Regions from separate parts of the Halobacillus sp. AWH4_228 genome, predicted to be linked through region 1. Evidence: predicted binding sites of a transcription regulator. Region 1 holds the regulator's gene; each other region holds the start of a gene.

Region 1 (6,450 bases):
ACATTTGGAGTAGGATGATAGAAGAATGTCCTAGTAAACCCCCTTTTCCAGGAAGGAAGAGTGGAGAGAGGGATGTATATGGCAAGATTAATCAATCCAACAGGGAAATGGAATGGACGTACAGTAGCTTTGGATGATGGACATGGAATGGAAACTCCGGGAAAAAGAACGCCATACATTCAGGAATTAGGCAGACAAATCAAGGAGAACGAATTCAATCGTAAAGTTGTACAGTATTTATCGAACATTCTGCTGGATCATGGATTCCGCGTGCTTCTCGTAGCACCGACAGATGAAGACACACCATTATCCTACAGGACGAGAGCGGCCAATGAGAACAATGCGGATATTTATGTATCCGTTCACTACAATGCTTTTGATGGGTCCTTTGGCGGGGCAGATCCAAACGGAATCGAACTTTACGTCTATCCCGGATATTTGAACCGGTCCGCCGGGCGTCTTGCTTCATCACTTGCGAAATACTTACGCCAGGGCACCGATCAAAACTTCAGAGGGATTAAAGAAGCGAACTTCCACGTTCTACGTGAAACGGATATGCCGGCAGTGTTAACAGAGAACGGCTATATGGATAACAAGCGGGAAGCATTATTGATGATTGACGAACGCTTTCAAAAAGAAGTTGCAGAGGAGCACGCCCGGGGCATTTTAGAATACTTTGGAGTTCCGTTCAATGGCGGAATCGACTATCTTTCGCTTGGGGATACCGGCGCGGAAGTCAAGGAAATGCAGGAGAACTTATTAAAACTGGGTTATACCATGAATGGTTATGGAGCTGACGGCAGCTTCGGTCCTGCCACAGAAGCGGCAGTCAAGGCTTTTCAAAAAGACCAGAAGCTTGAAGTGGACGGCTTTTATGGACCGAAAACGAAAGCGGCTGTGCAGAAAGCCTTGGAAGACCTGGATAAAGGAGAAGAGGAAATGGAAAAATTGGCAGTTGTCATAAATTCTTTTGCGGATTTTCCTGCCGTTGAAGCGCTGGCAATCCGTAAAAATGCATTAATTGCACTTAGAGCCGTAGCAGAAAAACGTCAGGTGGCTGAACAAATTATTGTGGCTGGAGGAGGCACAGATAGGCTTAAGGGGAGTAATTTTATTGACTTGACGGGAAAAACCAGATTGGAAACCTCCCAAAACATTAAAAATTATTTAAGTAAATAAAAGAGCTGCAAAACATTCCAGTGTACATTTCCCTTGTTCCTGCATATAATAAATGTAGAACAAATGTTCGGTTAAGGGGTGTGCAATATGGAAACGATTTTCAAACAGTCTGTAGAAAATAAGAAGATCATCGATATGATCTATTTATCTAAGGGGAAACATTGGTCTCAGCGTTCTGTAAGAGTGATTAAAAACCATCCTGATGCCATCCTTGCTTATTGTCTGCAGAAGAAGAGCGTCCGCACATTTTTGAAGAAGAATATTTATTCTGCTGATTTCCGGAGACGGAATAAAAGAAATCGTACGGGGGCTTCTTAACGTTCATATTCTCATGTTCAATACAAAAAACGGCGGGATTGCTCCCGCCGTTTTTTGTATGTGTATTAATGAACGGTACGGTATAAGCCGACGACTCTTCCGAGAATGGATACATCATTTAAAATGATCGGTTCCATCGTGGCATTTTCAGGCTGAAGACGGATGTGATTCTTCTCTTTAAAGAATCGTTTGACAGTAGCCTCTTCCTCTTCCGTCATAGCCACAACTATATCCCCGTTCTGGGCAGTCTGCTGCTGTCTGACAATGACCATGTCCCCGTCAAGAATGCCCGCCTCAATCATACTTTCTCCTTGAACGATAAGGACGAACGTATTGTCTTCCGATCCTGCAAGCGTATCCGGGAGGGGAACATATTCTTCAATGTTCTCTACCGCCGTAATCGGTGAACCAGCCGTAACTTTACCGATGACAGGGGCATAAGTGGCTTCCCCGCGGGGGATACTGTGGTCTTCTTCCAGCTCAATCACTTCGATGGCCCTTGGTTTCGTAGGATCCCTGCGGATATATCCCTTTTTCTCAAGACGGGATAAATGACCGTGGACGGTGGAACTGGAGGCCAGCCCTACAGACTGACCGATCTCCCTTACAGATGGGGGATATCCTTTTAGTAGAACCTGTTCTTTTATGAAATCTAGTATTTCCTGCTGCCGCTTTGAAAGTTTGCTCATAGATTAGCACCTCGTACATAGGATTATAGTAACCACATTGTACCATGCCATCCTCAAAAATACAAACAAGCGTTCGAAAAAAGTCGTTGACAAGAACATACATTCGTCTATAATAGGTATTAGAAAACGCGAACAGAGGTTCTTAGGAACGTTCGTTCTTAAATGGAGGGTTAATTATGTTTAATAAACTATCAAAACTGGACTACACTTATATCGTTTTGTTTATTGTTAGTTTTGCTATTCTCTATTATTCTATGGTTACAAGCGGATAAATCTTGAAAACCAGTAGAAGCGGGGACATACATCATGAGAGTAATCCTATATTGTCGCGTAAGTACGGAAAAGGAAGCCCAGGTCAGCTCCTTGAAAAGACAGAAGGCAGAACTGTATGCCATGGCCGAACACCATGGAATGGAAGTGGCCGCCTGTATAGAGGAGCAGGCGAGCGGGTATGAGATTGAACGGGAAGGTGTTTTCCAGATGCTTGATGCTTTTTCCAATCACGAAGCAGAGGCTCTGTTGGTTCAGGATGAGACGAGGCTGGGCAGGGGAAATACAAAAATCGCTTTGTTCCATCAATTGAACCGGTTGAATGTTAAGGTTTATTCCTTAACCCATAACGGGGAACTGCATCTTTCCGAGTCAGACTCCATGGTTCTTCAGATTGTGGGCATCGTTGAGGAGTACCAGAGAAAAATTCATAATATGAAAATCAGGCGGGGGATGCAGAAAGCGGTCGCCGAAGGCTATGATCCATCTTCGAACCTGTCCAATCAGCATCTGGCAGCGGGGAGAGAGAGGAAGGAATTTCCGATCGAAGAGGTTGTCAGGCTCAGAGGGAGTGATTTGACGTTCAAGGACATTGCGGCAACACTAAGAGGGCTTGGGTATGATGTATCCAAGGCAACGGTTCACCGTCGCTATCAAGAGTACATATCACTTGAAAAAGAAGAATAGGCAGGTTACTATAGGAACATAAGGGAGACAAGAGTCTTAGGGCTGCTTGTCTTTTTCATGTTCTAAAGCTGATCCAGACTATAAAAAAAGGAGAAGGATCTATGTTATCTCAAGAAAAATTGGACCGTATAAACGAATTAGCCAATAAATCAAAGCAGCTGGAATTATCGGAAGAAGAGAAAAGCGAACAGAAGAACCTGCGTCAGGAATATTTACAAAGTGCCCGTAAATCATTCAAAAACCAGTTGAAAGGTGTCACGGTTATCGATCCTGCCGGGAATGATGTGACTCCTGCCAAACTGCGTCAAATGCAGGAAAACGAAAAGAAAAACTAAACGACTGAACCGATCCGCATCTTCTTTAAAAGGTGCGGATTTTTTTCGTTTAATTCTACAGAAACACGGGGAAATTAAGGAAGGGCGGAGGACAAAAGTTTGCACAACGCCTTGTTTCATTATAGGATAATACATGGTACATATACCTGTACAGAAAGGGGATTATTGGAAATGGCAAAAAGTCTTGAACAAACTTCAATTGATACCATTCGAACACTAACGATCGACGCAGTAGAAAAAGCAAGTTCCGGTCACCCGGGTATGCCTATGGGGGCTGCTCCAATGGCTTATAAACTCTGGACGGAATTTATGGATCATAATCCTAAAAATTCAAAATGGTTCGACCGCGACCGTTTCGTCCTCTCCGCAGGACATGGATCCATGCTTCTATACAGCCTTCTGCACCTTTCCGGCTATAACGTGACAATGGATGATCTAAAATCATTCCGTCAGTGGGATTCTAAAACTCCCGGACACCCGGAATATGGACATACAGACGGTGTGGAAGCAACAACCGGTCCTCTGGGACAGGGACTCGCAATGGCAACCGGAATGGCGATGGCTGAAGCCCACCTTGCCGGAAAATACAACCGCGAAGGCTACAACGTCGTGGACCACTATACATTCTCCATCTGCGGTGACGGTGATTTGATGGAAGGAGTTTCCCAGGAATCTGCTTCGCTTGCCGGCCACCTTGGTCTTGGAAAGCTGGTTGTCCTTTATGACTCCAACGATATTTCTCTTGATGGAGATCTTGACCGTTCCTTCAGCGAAAGTGTTGAAAAACGCTATGAAGCATATGGTTGGGAAGTTATCCGTGTCGAGGATGGTACCGACGTGGAAACGATCGGACAAGCGATCCAGCAGGCAAAAGCCAACACATCCCAGCCTACGATGATCGAAGTGAAGACTGTGATCGGCTATGGTTCTCCTAACAAGTCCGGTAAATCTGATTCGCACGGTGCTCCACTGGGCGAAGAAGAAGGAACAGCTGCCAAACAGTTTTACGGATGGGAACACGAACCATTCCATGTTCCTGATGAAGTATACCAGGACTTCCAGGATAAAGTTCAGAAAAATGGCGAGGACAAAGAGCAGTCCTGGAACGAATTGATGGCTTCCTACAAAGAAGCTTATCCAGAGCTTGCTGAAGAACTGGAAGCCGCTATCCGTGGAGAGCTGCCTGAAGGATGGGAGAAGGAACTTCCATCTTATAAAGTCGGCGAAGACAGTCCGGCTACCCGTGCAGCATCTGGTGACGCCATCAATGCATTGTCCAAAGCCGTTCCATATTTCTTTGGTGGAAGTGCGGACCTTGCAGGATCCAACAAAACGGCTGTGAAAGGCGAAGAAGATTTCTCCCGTGAGAATTACGCCGGCCGCAACATCTGGTTCGGTGTACGTGAATTCGCTATGGCAGCTGCCCTGAACGGTATGGGGCTTCACGGCGGATTGAAAGTTTATGCTGGAACATTCTTCGTATTCAGTGACTACCTTCGTCCAGCGGTTCGACTGTCAGCTCTTATGAGTCTTCCAGTCAATTATGTGTTCACTCACGATTCCGTTGCTGTAGGGGAAGACGGCCCGACCCACGAACCTGTGGAACAGCTGGCTTCTTTAAGAGCAATGCCGAACCTTTCCGTGCTTCGTCCGGCGGATGGGAACGAAACCAATGCAGCTTGGAGGCTTGCTCTTGAGTCCGAAGATAAGCCATCAGCCCTTGTGTTGACTCGTCAGGGACTTCCTACACTGGAAGGAACAGAAGAGCATGCATACGAAGGTATGAAACGTGGGGCTTACATTTTGAGTGATTCAGATAAAGATGAGCCGGATGCCATTCTTCTTGCTTCTGGTTCAGAGGTTCAGTTGATTGCTAAAGCTCAGGAAGAACTTAAGACAAAAGGCTATGATGTCCGCGTCGTGAGTGTGCCTTCCTTCGACCGCTTTAATGAGCAGTCCGCTGAATATAAAGAAAAGGTTCTTCCGAACAGCGTGCGTAAGCGCCTGGCTGTTGAAATGGGAGCTTCCTTCGGCTGGGAGCGCTATGTAGGTCTTGACGGATCTGTCATTGGTATCGACACATTCGGTGCCTCAGCTCCAGGTAATACAGTCATTGAGAACTACGGCTTTACGGTTGAAAATGTTGTCAAACATGCTGAAAACCTTATGAAGTAAGTGGAGAAGGCTGTTCCTATAGGGACAGCCTTCCTTATACATATGTGAATCTCATGTGATAAACTTTTACGATAGAAGCATCCAGCCGTTTTATAAGGAACAAGCTTGTGACCTTTTCGAAAATGGCTTGACTTATGGTATAATAAAGAGTAAGAATGAATGTTGTTTCTCCCAGAGGACGGAAACCGGGTACTTTACTCATCCAAGGGGTATCTTCACCATTGGAGTCGTTTATGAAGGCTGCAGAGGTGGAGAGGAGGCCGCGTTAGAAATGGCTATTGTATTCTATTAATCGTTTTACTATACTGTTATGGGAGACAACACGAAGGAGGAAGACGAAGACATGACATTGGGGATCGTTTGGGTTATCATCATTGCTCTATTGACTCTTGTCGGTGGTGTTGCACTAGGCTTCTTCATCGCCAGAAGATATATGATGAACTATTTGAAAAAGAACCCGCCAATCAATGAACAAATGTTACGTACACTGATGATGCAGATGGGGCAGAAGCCTTCTCAGAAGAAGATCAATCAGATGATGCGTTCCATGAACAACCAAATGAAATAATTAATCAAGCCTTCTTTCCCGGGAAAGAAGGCTTTCTCTATGAGGGCCGTTCAACAGATGTTCACATCGCCGTGTCCTTTTAGCAGATTCATCTGCTAAAATAGACAGCGGATCATATCATGAAATAGGAAGGGGAGACTGATTATGGATGTTAATTTATTCCTTGCCTTTGGAGCAGGCTTTTTATCGTTTATTTCCCCATGTGTCTTTCCTTTATATCCCGCCTTTC
Region 2 (6,450 bases), 810 kb from region 1:
TGCTTCCTATGAAGCATTGGCATTTTTTTGTCTTTTATTATTCCGGCTTTTTATAGGTGATCATAAACTCCTCGTCTGTGAGATAAAAGTCGCGATTCGGGCGGCGCTGTAACAAATCATGTTTTTCCAGCTTATAATAATTTATCCGTTTAAAAGGGTCATGATCAATGACAGGAAGTTCCTGAGTCTGTTTCATGTATTGATCCACGGCATATTGAACGAGGTCCAGATCCTGAGCTAAGTCAAGGGCGTCTTCTTCGAACAGTTCATAAGTTTCTCTGGACATATAGTAGTTCTTCTCAGGAAGTCCCTCGAGATATGGCGCCAGCAGGTCATAGTCCAGTGTCAGGTCCTGATTGATGAGGACGCTTAAGGGAACATCTCCTGGTTTGTGATCAGCGAAGGCGTGAACGGCCTTGCGGACATCATGGATCGATAAGTCACGGACTTCCAATGTTTGTTTTCTGCCGGCTTGTGAAGGTTTCTTTTTACGTTTCCACATGAATAGTCTCCTTTCTTTGGAATGGAGGGAATGAGGTGCCTGTGATGAAAGGTCAGCCTGAACTTGAGGTGTTTACACTGCTCAATCCGGATTTCGGACAGAAGGGGGAAGAAAAGAAAGACGCTTACCCCGAAGGCAGCGGCTGTTAACTGTAGTATAGCAGATATGGATATTTTTTTGAGAATGTTTAGACTTTTTTCTTAGTTTTTGGTAAATTGAAGAAGAAAAGCGGTAAGATCGACCTGCAGGGAGAGTTACCGCTGTCTAAATGAGAAAGGGTGTTTGTGGATGACGCATGTGCAGAAGAAAGAATATGAAATCAACCCGAAGACGATGGCGCTGGTTGCTGTCCAGCAGGATAATGGACAAGTCTTTACTGAAGTTGTGGAGCGGGAAGAGCGCTTTTATGTGCACGCGGCTCCCAGTACGATCGTGGATGATTCCTGCCGCTATTTCGCCAGCAGTCTGGACGGGCGCATGGCCGGGACGAAACAACTGACAAGCTACACACATAAACCTCCGATTGTCATCTCCGAAGCGATGGGTATTTATTTCTTCCCTATTATTTCCCCGAAACGAAAAGAATGCTCCTGGGTCGCCCACAAATATATCCGGACCTTTAACGGTGAGCGAGATAAAACGACGACGGTCCATTTCGGACAGGGCACATCCGTCAATTTTCCTGTTTCTGACGGGATGTTTGCCAACCAGGTACAGCGCACGGCTCATCTGCGCGTTATTCTCGAAGACCGTTTTCGTGATGGGCCGGCTGCCTCTGAGCGACGGGCGGACCGGATTGCTGAGACCTTTTCATAAGCTCAAATAGAATGTTTTCCACCTTTTTGCGGATGGCCGGGTTGAAGTAGTTCCGCTTTTCCTCATAGCCGTGGGCAAGGAATAGAAAAGACGTGAAGGAATCATTGCGTCCGGACTCCACAACCTGGATCTTCATGGCATCCATCTGTTTTCTCAGCTCTTTTCTTTCCTGGCGCGCTTCCAGCTCCATTTTACCGAGCAGCTCCATGTACGGCTCCTTTATTTTGAATTTCCCCTGTTCCACGTGTTTCCGATCCTGCCTGATGACTGTAACCGCCATAGATAAAAACAAGTAGCGGGAAGCGAGATCCAATTCTTTCTGTTTTAAGTACCTCATGTCATTCCCCTCCGAATACGAACAAACGTTCTTGTTCTGTATTATACCACGCAGACATCCTTTTTATGCAACCTGTTTTTTGAAGAGGTTAAAAGTGGCAGCGGGAGAAAGAAACGGAAATCTTGATTAAACAGACTGGGCAGAGGGGATACCTATCCTATAAAATAAAAAGAAAACCCCTCTTCATAGGTGTACATAAGGAGCTTCATCATGGATGCTGTATTTGAAAAAATCAATCAATGGCGGCATTTAGCTGAGAACGATCAGCTGTTTGATTATATCATCCGCCAGCTGGAGGAGCTGGATCGCCTCGGTCCGCTTCCCGGCATTCTTCTTCCCCTGCTGGAAGCTTTTCTTCCTGTTCTCCCCTTAGTGGCCTTTGTGCTGGCCAATTCGGTGGTGTACGGGCTGTTCCGCGGATTTTTATATTCCTGGATCGGCTCGGTGATCGGTGCGGTCAGTGTTTTTCTTATCATCCGCAGGCTCGGGGATAAAAAGCCGTTCCGCGCCATTACAGAACAGAAGCAGGTGAAACGGGTCGTCGTATGGGTGGAGGAACACGGTTTCGGGCCTTTGTTTCTGCTGATGTGCTTTCCTTTTTCGCCTTCCGCCGTCATCAATGTCGTTTCCGGTTTGTCCAAAGTCAGCCGGCAGCAGTTTATTCTTGCTGTTCTATTAGGAAAATCGGTGATGATCTTCACCATCTCCTATGTCGGCTCAAGCATTGCCTCATTCGCCCAGAATCCGGTGAAATCGATTGTCGTCGGTATTTGTATTCTTCTATTCTGGATTCTCGGAAAATATCTGGAGGGGCGGATTCAAAGGAAGGCGGAGCGGAAAGTGCGCCGCGACGATTAAGTTCGTTCCATTGCGGGTAAAATGTGGATAGACCAACACATGGAGGAGCAGACCATGAAAAAATACCTGAAATGGATACGGACTGTCCTGCTTGCCCTTCTGCTGGCGTTTGTTTTCCGTTCCTACTTATTTGCGAGTTATGTCGTCGATGGGGAGTCTATGGAGCCCACCCTGTATGACGGCAATCTTTTGATGGTGAACAAAGCGGTGTATGACTGGAGCGAAATAGACAGGCAGCAGGTCATTGTGTTCCATGCTAATGAAGATGAAGACTATGTCAAACGGGTCATCGGCATTCCTGGTGATGAAATAGAGTTTAAGAATGACCAGCTTTACGTGAACGGTGTCCTTATGGATGAAAGCTACCTTGATGATCTTCGTCCCAGTGACGGCCTTCCTTTTACGGAGGATTTTACACTGGAGGAAGTGACAGGGTCCACAACGGTACCGGAGGGGCAGTTGTTCGTCATGGGGGATAACCGCAGAGACAGTCTGGACAGCCGCTACTTTGGTTTTGTTTCGGAAGAGACGGTTGTCGGGAAAGTGGATGTCCGCTACTGGCCGTTCAGTCAGGCTGGAATACAGTTTAAATAGCCGGGAAACGGCTGCAGCGAACTTGGGCAGGAAGATCATCTGTCTGCCCTGTTCCTGTATACGTCCCTGCAGAACCTTCCACATGCCTTTGCGCAATGGGGGGCTCAACAAAGGGGATCATCTGTATAACAGATGATCCCCTTTTTATTTTTCAACAGGGGGAAAACACAGGTGGAGGAGAATCCGTTTCGATCCTGAAAGGAATCAGCCCTTCCGCTTCTGTGGGAAAAGCCCGGCAGGATGATCTTCCCAGAGGAGACTTGGACGTTCGAAGAGGGTCTGTGCTCCTGAAAGCACTGAAGCAACAAAGACTTTCTATACAAGCTCTTCCTTTTTGCAGAGTCGCGGGATTCTTCATTTGGTGAGGAAAAGTGATAAAATAGAAGCAGTATGGAAGAAAGAAGGGAGCGGAAAAGATGGGTCTGCGTTTTTTAATCGGCCGATCGGGAGCGGGAAAAAGTACGCGCTGCCTCGATGAAATCGAGCAGCGTCTGCAGGAAGCCCCGCGCGGTCCGGCCATTGTCTATATTGTGCCTGATCAAATGACGTTCCAGCAGGAATACGGGCTGCTGAAACGCGAAGGCATGCAGGGGTCGATCAGAGCCCAAGTCTTCAGCTTTTCACGCCTCGCCTGGCGTGTGCTTCAGGAGACGGGCGGGGGAACGAGGAAATTTATCAGTTCAACAGGCGTTCAGATGATGCTGAGGAAAATTGTAGAAGAGCGCACATCCGACTGGCGCGTCTTCCAGAAGGCTGTGGAGAAGCAGGGTTTCATTGCTCAGCTGGAAGGAATCATCACCGAATTCAAACGGTACCGGATTACACCTGATGATCTTCGTTCCCAGATGGATGCGTTGGAGCAGTTCGTTCATTCCACCAGTCAGGAAGAAGGACTGAAGGAAAAGCTGGACGATCTTTTCTATATTTACGATAAACTTGTAGATGCTCTAAGAGAGCAGTACATAGACGGAGAGGACCAGCTTCAGCTTCTATCTGAAAAAATCGGGGAAGCCGGTTATTTAGAAGATGCGGACGTCTATATTGACGGTTTTCACAGCTTCACCCCACAGGAATACGGGGTCATCGAAGCGTTATTGAAAAAGGTGAAGAACGTCCACGTCACTCTTACGACCGAGAACCCGGAAGAGACAGGGAATTCAGAGCTGGATTTGTTTTATGAGACGAAACAGACCTACCTTGACCTGAAAAGGACGGCCGAGGAGGCGGGCACGACAGTTGATGACGTGGAAGTGCTTGATCATACTGCGGGCCGGATGAAAGATAACCCTGCCTTCCTTCACTTGGAGGAGTATTATGATGTGCGCCCGGCTGAGACTTATCCTGGTCAGGCCCCTGTGACGATTGCGGAAGCCGTCCATCCGCGGGCGGAAGTTGAAGGTGTCGCACAGAAAATTCTTGAGCTTGTCCGCGACCAGGGCTATCGGTTTAAGGATATGGCGGTGTTAATGCGGGAGCCGGATGTGTATCACAGTTTGATTGAGACCTTGTTTGATGATTATGGTATTCCTGTGTTTATTGATGAAAAACGGACGATGCTCAACCACCCGATGATTGAACTGATTCGTTCGGGACTGGACGTCGTGGAAGGAAACTTCCGTTATGATGCGGTGTTCCGTCTGTTAAAGACCGGATTTATTCCAGCCTCCCATCCGCGCTGGCCGCTGACGGAGGATGCCATTGATGAACTGGAGAACTATGTGCTTGAATACGGCATACGCTCCCGAAGTCAGTGGTTTTCGGAAGAACCTTGGGTATATCAGCGGTTCCGCGGGTTTGAGCAGGCGTCCAAGACAGATGAGGAGAAGGAAAAACAGGACCGGATCAACGCCTACCGGGAGCAGGTACGCGAGGCGCTGCAGTCCTTCGATGAACAGCTGCGTGCGGCAGAGTCTATTGAAGGCAGAGCAGGGGTGCTGTATAAATGGCTTGAAAACCTTCGTGTTCCAGAACAGCTGGAAACGTGGCGGAACGATTATGATGAACGAGGAGAGATTGAGCGAGGGCGTGAACAGGAGCAGGTGTGGGACGCATGTCTGCAGCTGCTGGATGAAATGGTGGAAATGGCCGGAGAGGAAAAAATGTCGCTGCAGGTCTTCCGGAAAACACTGGACAGCGGGCTGGAGGCTCTCACGTTTGCCCACGTTCCTCCGAGCATGGACCATGTCATTATCGGAAGTGTTGACCGTTCCAGGATGACGGGCATCAAAGCCGGATTCCTGCTCGGTGTGACGGATGGGATGTGGCCGATGAAGCCGCCAGGTGACGGAATGATCTCCGAACAGGAGCGCTCGCTTCTCGCTGAGCACGGATTGAAACTTGCCGACGGAAGCAGCCGGCAGCTGCTGGACGACCGTTTTTACGTGTACCTTGCTTTGACGATGGCTTCTGAGCAGTTATGGGTGAGTTATCCGTTGAGCAACGAAGAAGGAAAATCAAAAGTGCCGGCGCCGCTCATTCAGCGGATCGAAGAACTGTTCCCGCGCTGCGCGGAGCATGAATTGTGGCAGGAGCCGGATGATCTCCACGATGCACGCCGGTTTATTACCAATCCGGCAAAAACACGATCAGCGTTGACGGCCCAGTTTTCCAGATATTTAAAAGGGTATATGATGCAGCCGGTCTGGTGGGAGCTGCTCAACTGGTACATCGATCATGAGCCGGCCCACGGGCTGACGAACCGCGTGCTGCAAAGCCTCTTTTATCGAAATCAGCCGGTCGATTTGAAAGAGGAAACGACAAACCAGCTGTTTGATAAAAGTCTGAAAACGAGTGTCTCCAGACTTGAGACGTATCACCGCTGTTCCTACCAGTACTTTGCCCAGCACAGCCTCAACCTGGAAGAGCGGCGTACGTATAAACTGGACGCCCCGGATATCGGGCAGTTGTTCCACGAAGCGCTGAAGCAGATTACCGAATGGATCAAGGAGGAAGGGCGCGATTTTTCCCAGCTGCAGCGTCCGGAGACGGACCAGTATGCGGAACGGGCGACAAGCTACCTTGCTCCAATCCTACAGAACCAAATATTGAAAAGCTCCAACCGCTATCAATATATTCAGAAGAAGCTTCAGCAGGTCATTGCGAGAGCTGCTTTCGTCCTGAGTGAACAGGCCCGGAAGAGCAGCTTCTCTCCCGTTGGCCTTGAGCTTGGTTTCGGGACGGAAGGTGCCGAGCTGCCCCCGTTATCTCTTGATCTGCCGAACGGCTATGAACTGATGCTGCGCGGACGGATTGACAGGGTCGACAAAGCTTTGTCTCAGGAAGATTTGTTTCTTAGAATCATTGACTATAAATCAAGCAGCAAAGGCTTGAACCTCGTCGACGT
Region 3 (6,450 bases), 380 kb from region 1:
AAAGAAGCGGTCGAAAGGTATGGGGAGATGGAAGTGGAACGTCGGCAGAACCGGCTTGTGAAACTGCGTGATCAGGGAGATCGTGATTTCTCAACGACTCTCGTGCAGAGTCTCGCTTCCCTGTGTAAGGATATCAGTCCGATGATTGTTCTTTTTTACAGTCCACCGTTCTATCCGGCGGTTTCCTCGCACCACGATCCAATGATCCAGCACGGAGCGCAGACAGCTATGGATTATGCCCGTACACATTATGGAGAAGAACTTGAAGTAGTGGAGTACTTTACAGGTTTGTCAGATTTGAGCTTCATCGGCCCGACATCCGCCCGCTCGTCCCTGACGGATTTGACGAAACAGATGCCGATTCACGGAAATGGGTTTGAATGGCCGGCGGAAGACATGGAATCGATCACAATGCCGATTATTAACGTAGGCCCTCTGGGTAGGGATCCTCACCAGTGGACGGAGCGGCTTGAGTTGACCTACAGTTTTGAAAAGCTTCCAAAAATCGTAACCGAAACGATTCACGAACTATTTAAAGCGTGAAGCACATAAGAAAAGCCTGGAATGAAAATCATTCCAGGCTTTTTGATTATCCATTGTATTCAAATCCGGCACCAGGGCCGATGGGAAGACCTGTCATCATCCAGATGAGGAGCATAATCATCCAGATGATGAAGAAGGCAATGGAATAAGGGAGCATGGCGGAAATCAGTGTACCAATGCCCACTTTTTTATCATATTTTTGTGCAAAAGCAATCACAATCGCAAAGTACGGCATCAACGGTGAGATGACGTTGGTCGTAGAGTCGGCAATCCGGTAGGCAAGGGTTGTCAATTCCGGTGAATAACCGAGCTGCATCATAAGTGGCACGAAGACCGGCGCCATAATCGCCCATTTGGCTGAAGAGCTTCCGATAAACAGGTTGATGAATCCGGCCACAAAAATGAAGGCGATAATCAGGCCGATGCCTGTAAAGCCAAGGTTATCGAGAAAATCGGCCCCGCTGACGGCAATCACTTTACCAAGGTTGGTGTGGTTGAAGTAGGCAACGAACTGTCCTGCCGTGAAGGCAAGGACGATGTACATGCCCATGGAAGCCATCGTATCGGACATCTGCCCGGCGACATCCTTATCGTTTTTAATTTCCTTCGTCACTTTTCCATAAATAAATCCTGGGACAAAAAACAAAATCAAGATAACAGGAACAAGGCTGTGGAAAAATGGAGACGCAAGAAAATCATCCGGATCACGCAGCGGTCCCCATTCCGGTACAACAAGCAGAGCCATGAGAGCGATGGTCACGATGAAACCGATCAGTGCACCTGTCATTCCTTTTTTCTCAATGGCTGTTAAGTAGTTGACTTCTTCCTTCACGCCGCCCTTATAGGTGCCAAGACGCGGCTCAACGATTTTATCTGTCACAATGGTACCGACAATCGTTAATACAAACACAGAGGCAATCATGAAGTAATAGTTCATCGTATACAAAATCGTATCCGCATACTCCGGATCGATGGTAGCAGCTGCCTGGATCGTTAAATCACCAAGCAGTGGATCCAGAGCGGTCAGCAGCAGGTTGGCACTGAATCCGGCGGATACACCGGCAAAAGCAGCTGCAAGTCCAGCAAGCGGATGTCGGCCGAGGCCGGCAAACAGTACGGCACCGAGGGGCGTCAAGACGACATACCCGGCGTCTGCGGCCATACTGGACATAATTCCTCCGAAAACGAGGGAAGCAGTCATTAATGAGCGTGGCACGGAAGTAACGAGACCCCGGAGCATCGCACTGATCAATCCGGATCTCTCAGCAATCCCGATACCCAGCATCGTGACCAACACGGTTCCAAGTGGTGCGAATCCTACAAAGTTTTCAACCATGCTTTCAAACATATATTTAATACCTTCACTGGAAAGCAGATTCACCACCTGCAGGGTTTCACCTGAAGCGGGATCTTCCACTTCAACACCTGCTGTGGAAGCAATCCATGAAGCAATGATGACCAGCAGTGCAAAAACAGCAAACAATGTAACAGGGTGGGGAAGTTTGTTCCCGACACGTTCCACGCCGTCAAGCAGGCGCATTGTCAGCCCTTTTTTCTCCTGTTTTTCCATGATTCTCCTCCTTACAGCTTTTCAAAAAGTTCTTTCTTTTACATAGACGCGTTAAAGTATAAAGAATTGTAAGACTTTTTTGAAGGGTGTTTGAAAAAGTGCTACTAGAAAGAGTATTACGAATTATAGGATATTTAAACATCCGTATGCGGGAAATCCGAAAAGAAACATGGTACAATATAAGAAATGAATGTTCATTCAGTTTGGAGGAAGGGTATGAAAACATTGAAAGATACAATTACTCAAATCACAATGCCTACGCCCTATGCGGTGGGAGATGTCCATACGTACCTGTTGAAAGGGGACCGCCTTACCCTTGTGGATGCCGGTGTCCGTACAGAAGATGCTTGGAACGCGCTTGTCGATCAGTTGAAAATGACAGGGTACAGGCCTGAGGATATTGAGCAGGTGATCCTTACACATCATCATCCTGACCATATGGGTTGGGTGGATCGTTTTTCACGTGTCCAGACGATCGCAGGTCATCCTAAATTGAAGCCGTGGCTGGAGAGGGATGACAGCTTCTTTGAACGGTACGAATCATTTTTTAAGTGGATGTATAAGGAATCGGGTGTCCCGGAGCGCTTTGATTCTCTATTGAAAGGGCTGAAAAAACCGCTGAAATGGACGGCAGAAGGGAAAATGACGCACCTCCTGGAAGAAGGCTGTATTCTCCCCGGCCATGACGAATGGGAGGTGCTTGAAACCCCTGGGCATGCCCAGAACCACCTGTCCTTTTTCCGGAAAGACGACGGTGCCTTGATCGGGGGAGATCATCTTCTTGCCCATATTTCCTCCAACCCTTTACTGGAGCCTGCCTACAGTCCGGGAGAAGGACGGCCGAAGCCTCTTCTTCAGTACCGGGCTTCCATGAAGAAACTGCTTCCTTTGAACATGAACACGGTTTATCCGGGCCATGGGAAGGTGTTCGGTGATGTGAATGCTCTTATACAAACCCGTCTGACAAAGCAGGAGCAGCGGGCGGAAAAAGTTTTCCGCATGTTTAAGGACGGACCGCAGCGTGCCTATGACGTATGTGAGCGTCTGTTTCCCAAGCATGTAGAATCCCAGCTTGGGCTGACGATGTCGGAGACCGTAGGACAGCTGGATTATTTGGAGTCGATAAATCGGCTGAAAACCTCTATCATAGAAGGGGAGAAATTTTACGAAATGAACGGGTGATCATATGAATGAACGTTTAAAGGGAAAAAAGATCCTGATTACCGGGGCCTCCAGCGGAATCGGACAGTTTCTTGCCATCCATGCAGCATCAGAAGGTGCTGTTCCGATTTTGACGGCCAGGTCAGAGGATAAACTGGAACTGATGAGTGAAACCATCGAAAGCACTTTCGGCACATCCTGTCCGTGGTATAAAGCCGATCTGTCCAATGATGCAGAATGGAAAGACACCATTGACAAAATCTGCTATGAACAGGGGTCTGTCGATGCATTGATTAACAATGCAGGGGTGGCGGTGTTCGATTATGTAGCCGATTCAAACTGGCAGGATATTGACCGGATGGTGTCAGTCAATGTGACGTCATTGTTCCGCGCAACTCATCAACTGCTGCCCCACCTGCTTCAGAACGGGGAAGGGCATATTGTGAATATCGCCTCCCAGGCTGGGAAGATGGCGACGCCGAAATCCGCTGTTTACGCCGCTACGAAACATGCCGTGCTTGGGTTTACCAACGCATTAAGGATGGAAGTAGAGCCGCTCGGCCTTCATGTAACGAGCGTCAACCTCGGTCCTGTCCGGACAAACTTTTTTAAGCAGGCGGACCCGAGTGGGAATTATGAAAAAGCCGTGGATAAGATGATGCTGGATCCGAATAAGGTGGCAAGAGTCGTCATCAGCCGCTTATTCACGAAACAGCGGGAGATCAACCTGCCTTCCTGGATGAATTCAGGAAGTAAAGTATACGCGGTAGCTCCCTCAGCGGTCGAAAAAATCATGCATAAACAGTTTAAGAAAAAATAAGGATATCCAACCTCCGGGCCTGCTGGCCGGGGGTTTTTTTATATTTCAAGACAGGATTACAGGAATTGGAACTTGCAAACACGAACATATATTCGCATAATAGTAGTAAAAACGAAAGGAGAAGGGACATGAGCAATCCGAATATTGATTACACCCGCTATCCGGATCGTGGCATCCTCTGTGTGGATATGAAAAGTTTTTACGCCAGCTGTGCAGCGATTGACCGCGGGCTTGATCCTTTAACTTGTTCCCTGGCGGTCGTTGCGGATATGAACCGGAGAGGGAGCGTTGTTTTGGCTGCGACACCGGCCATGAAACAGAAATACGGCATCCGTACGGGGAGCCGTCTGTTTGAAATACCATCGTCACCGGATATTGTGATTGTGTCCGCTCAAATGAGGAAATATTTGGAGGTGTCTACGCAAGTCACGCACCTCTTTCATAAATTCGTTCCTAAAGAGAACATCCATACGTACAGTGTCGATGAAAGCTTTTTGGAAGTTGGAGGGAACAAAGGGAAATTCGGCCGTCCGGATGAGACGGCACAGATGATTATTGATGAATTGAAGGAAACCTTCCATTTGGATGCCGCCATCGGAATCGGACCGAATATGCTGTTATCCAAACTGTGTCTTGATCTGGAAGCGAAAAAGAAGGGCATAGCGCGGTGGACGTTTGAGAACTTTCAGGAGAAATTGTGGCCCGTCGCCCCTTTGTCTGAGATGTGGGGGATCGGCCCGCGGATGGAGCATAGGTTGAACCGGATGGGCATCTGGTCAGTCGGCCAGCTGGCAAAATTTCCGCTGGAACGACTGGAGAAGGCGTTTGGTGTGATGGGGAATCAACTTTATTACCATGCGAATGGGGTGGACTTATCCGATCCGGGAGCTCCGATTATCCATGGCCAGGTGAGTTATGGAAAAAGTCAGATTCTCCTCAGGGATTATCCGGATCCTGAGGAAGTGAAGTACGTTATCCTGGAGATGTGTGAGGAGGTGGCCCGTCGTGCGCGCCGCAAGGGCCATGCGGGCCGGACGATTTCGCTCGGTATCGGCTACAGTAAAAGGGAAGATGGCAGCGGCTTTCACCGGTCTGTATCCATCAATCAGCCGACAAGCATTACGATGGATATTTATCATGCCTGCCTCACTTTGTTTCACCGCTTTTACAACGGGGGAGTCGTCCGCCGCCTATCCATTTCGCTTGGCAGTATTACGGAGGATGCCAGTGTTCAGCTGGACTTGTTTGATCAAGGAAAGGATAAAAAACGTGACCTCGGATATGTCATGGATGAGATTCGTGAACGGTTCGGCCAGGATATGCTGCTCCGGGCGGTTTCCTGGACGGACGCCGGCACAGCTCGACACCGCAGCCGTCTAGTTGGCGGACATTATGCCGAATAAAATCAAAACGATTGTTCTTTGTTAAAGGATTTTTTACAATAGAAGGACAGGAGGGATGAAAGATGAAACTACGCATCACAGATGAAGCTAAACAACAGCTCGAGCAGATACAGGAGGCCGGCCGGCCGCTTCTCCGCCTTTTTTATGATACTGAAGGGTGCGGCTGTGGAGTGAACGGACTCCCGACCCTTCGTCTGGAGCATGAAGAGCGGACGACGGATGAGAAAGTGGAAAATGAAGATTATCCGGTCATTATTGACAACCAGCAGGCCATTTTCTTCAAAAAGGAGATGAAGCTTGATTTTGTCCGTGGCACTTTCCGCCTTTCCAGCCCTGATGGTATCTTGAATCCGATCATCCCGATCAAAGACGTGAAAGAAGGAGCGACGATATGAGTAAAAAGAAACTGGAAGAAGGCTCGCTGGGCTCCCAGCTGAACGCCGATGTTTTATCCAAACTCAAGTCGAAGCAGAATGAATGGAAACAGCAGGCAGCAGAACGGGAAGAACAGGAAAAGCAGCGCCGGATGGAAGAAAGAAAGCGCAGAGAAGCCAATAAGAGTTTTGAAGAGCTTCTTAATGAGAGTGAACTCGATTGGAAAACTTTCAAAAAATAAGCACTCCACTAAGGGGTGCTTATTTTTTCAGTCTGTAGAAAAAGTTTGTCTTATCCAGTTAGAGTCGTCCGTATGTCATGTTGAGAGGGCACGAGCCGAAGATCCACTTGGTCAAGAAAACCATTGGACCAAGTGGATCTTCGGCTCGTGCTGTTCCCGCAGGCGTCACCACCGAACGCTCCTCGTGCCGGTGCCTGTGGAGCTTTACGCTATGATGATAGAGAAAGGTTGGCATAGCTCCTTCGCCGTTTCAAAAAACAGTACAAGATGCGTCACTGCCGCTTGCGCGGGGAAAATCCTATCCATGATCAAGTATTGGTGATCGCTCCTTTGGAGT

What was found. Region 1 encodes LexA, which represses DNA repair genes until DNA is damaged. Its sites were predicted from a motif close to CGAACATATGTTCG; they were not measured.
Region 2: ACXADP_RS15275 (YhjD family protein) is a predicted target of LexA. The motif match lies at 1,674-1,687, and genes of this name have one in related genera.
Region 3: ACXADP_RS08810 (Y-family DNA polymerase) is a predicted target of LexA. The motif match lies at 4,176-4,189, and genes of this name have one in related genera.

Annotation. Positions count from the first base shown of each region.
Region 1 is NZ_JBSWTE010000001.1:2,133,708-2,140,157, reverse strand. It holds gene ACXADP_RS10855 (N-acetylmuramoyl-L-alanine amidase) at 79-1,179, shown strand; gene ACXADP_RS10850 (hypothetical protein) at 1,267-1,497, shown strand; gene lexA (transcriptional repressor LexA) at 1,563-2,186, opposite strand; gene ACXADP_RS10840 (YneB family resolvase-like protein) at 2,493-3,143, shown strand; gene ACXADP_RS10835 (DUF896 domain-containing protein) at 3,245-3,478, shown strand; gene tkt (transketolase) at 3,650-5,653, shown strand; gene ACXADP_RS10825 (YneF family protein) at 5,997-6,221, shown strand; gene ACXADP_RS10820 (cytochrome c biogenesis CcdA family protein) at 6,363-6,450, shown strand, end outside.
Region 2 is NZ_JBSWTE010000001.1:2,941,891-2,948,340, reverse strand. It holds gene ACXADP_RS15285 (DUF3939 domain-containing protein) at 38-502, opposite strand; gene ACXADP_RS15280 (competence protein ComK) at 791-1,318, shown strand; gene ACXADP_RS15275 (YhjD family protein) at 1,239-1,655, opposite strand; gene ACXADP_RS15270 (TVP38/TMEM64 family protein) at 1,866-2,513, shown strand; gene lepB (signal peptidase I) at 2,568-3,107, shown strand; gene addB (helicase-exonuclease AddAB subunit AddB) at 3,524-6,450, shown strand, end outside.
Region 3 is NZ_JBSWTE010000001.1:1,756,376-1,762,825, forward strand. It holds gene ACXADP_RS08790 (M20/M25/M40 family metallo-hydrolase) at 1-543, shown strand, start outside; gene ACXADP_RS08795 (AbgT family transporter) at 590-2,113, opposite strand; gene ACXADP_RS08800 (MBL fold metallo-hydrolase) at 2,330-3,295, shown strand; gene ACXADP_RS08805 (SDR family NAD(P)-dependent oxidoreductase) at 3,300-4,094, shown strand; gene ACXADP_RS08810 (Y-family DNA polymerase) at 4,223-5,497, shown strand; gene ACXADP_RS08815 (iron-sulfur cluster biosynthesis family protein) at 5,560-5,892, shown strand; gene ACXADP_RS08820 (YqkE family protein) at 5,889-6,113, shown strand.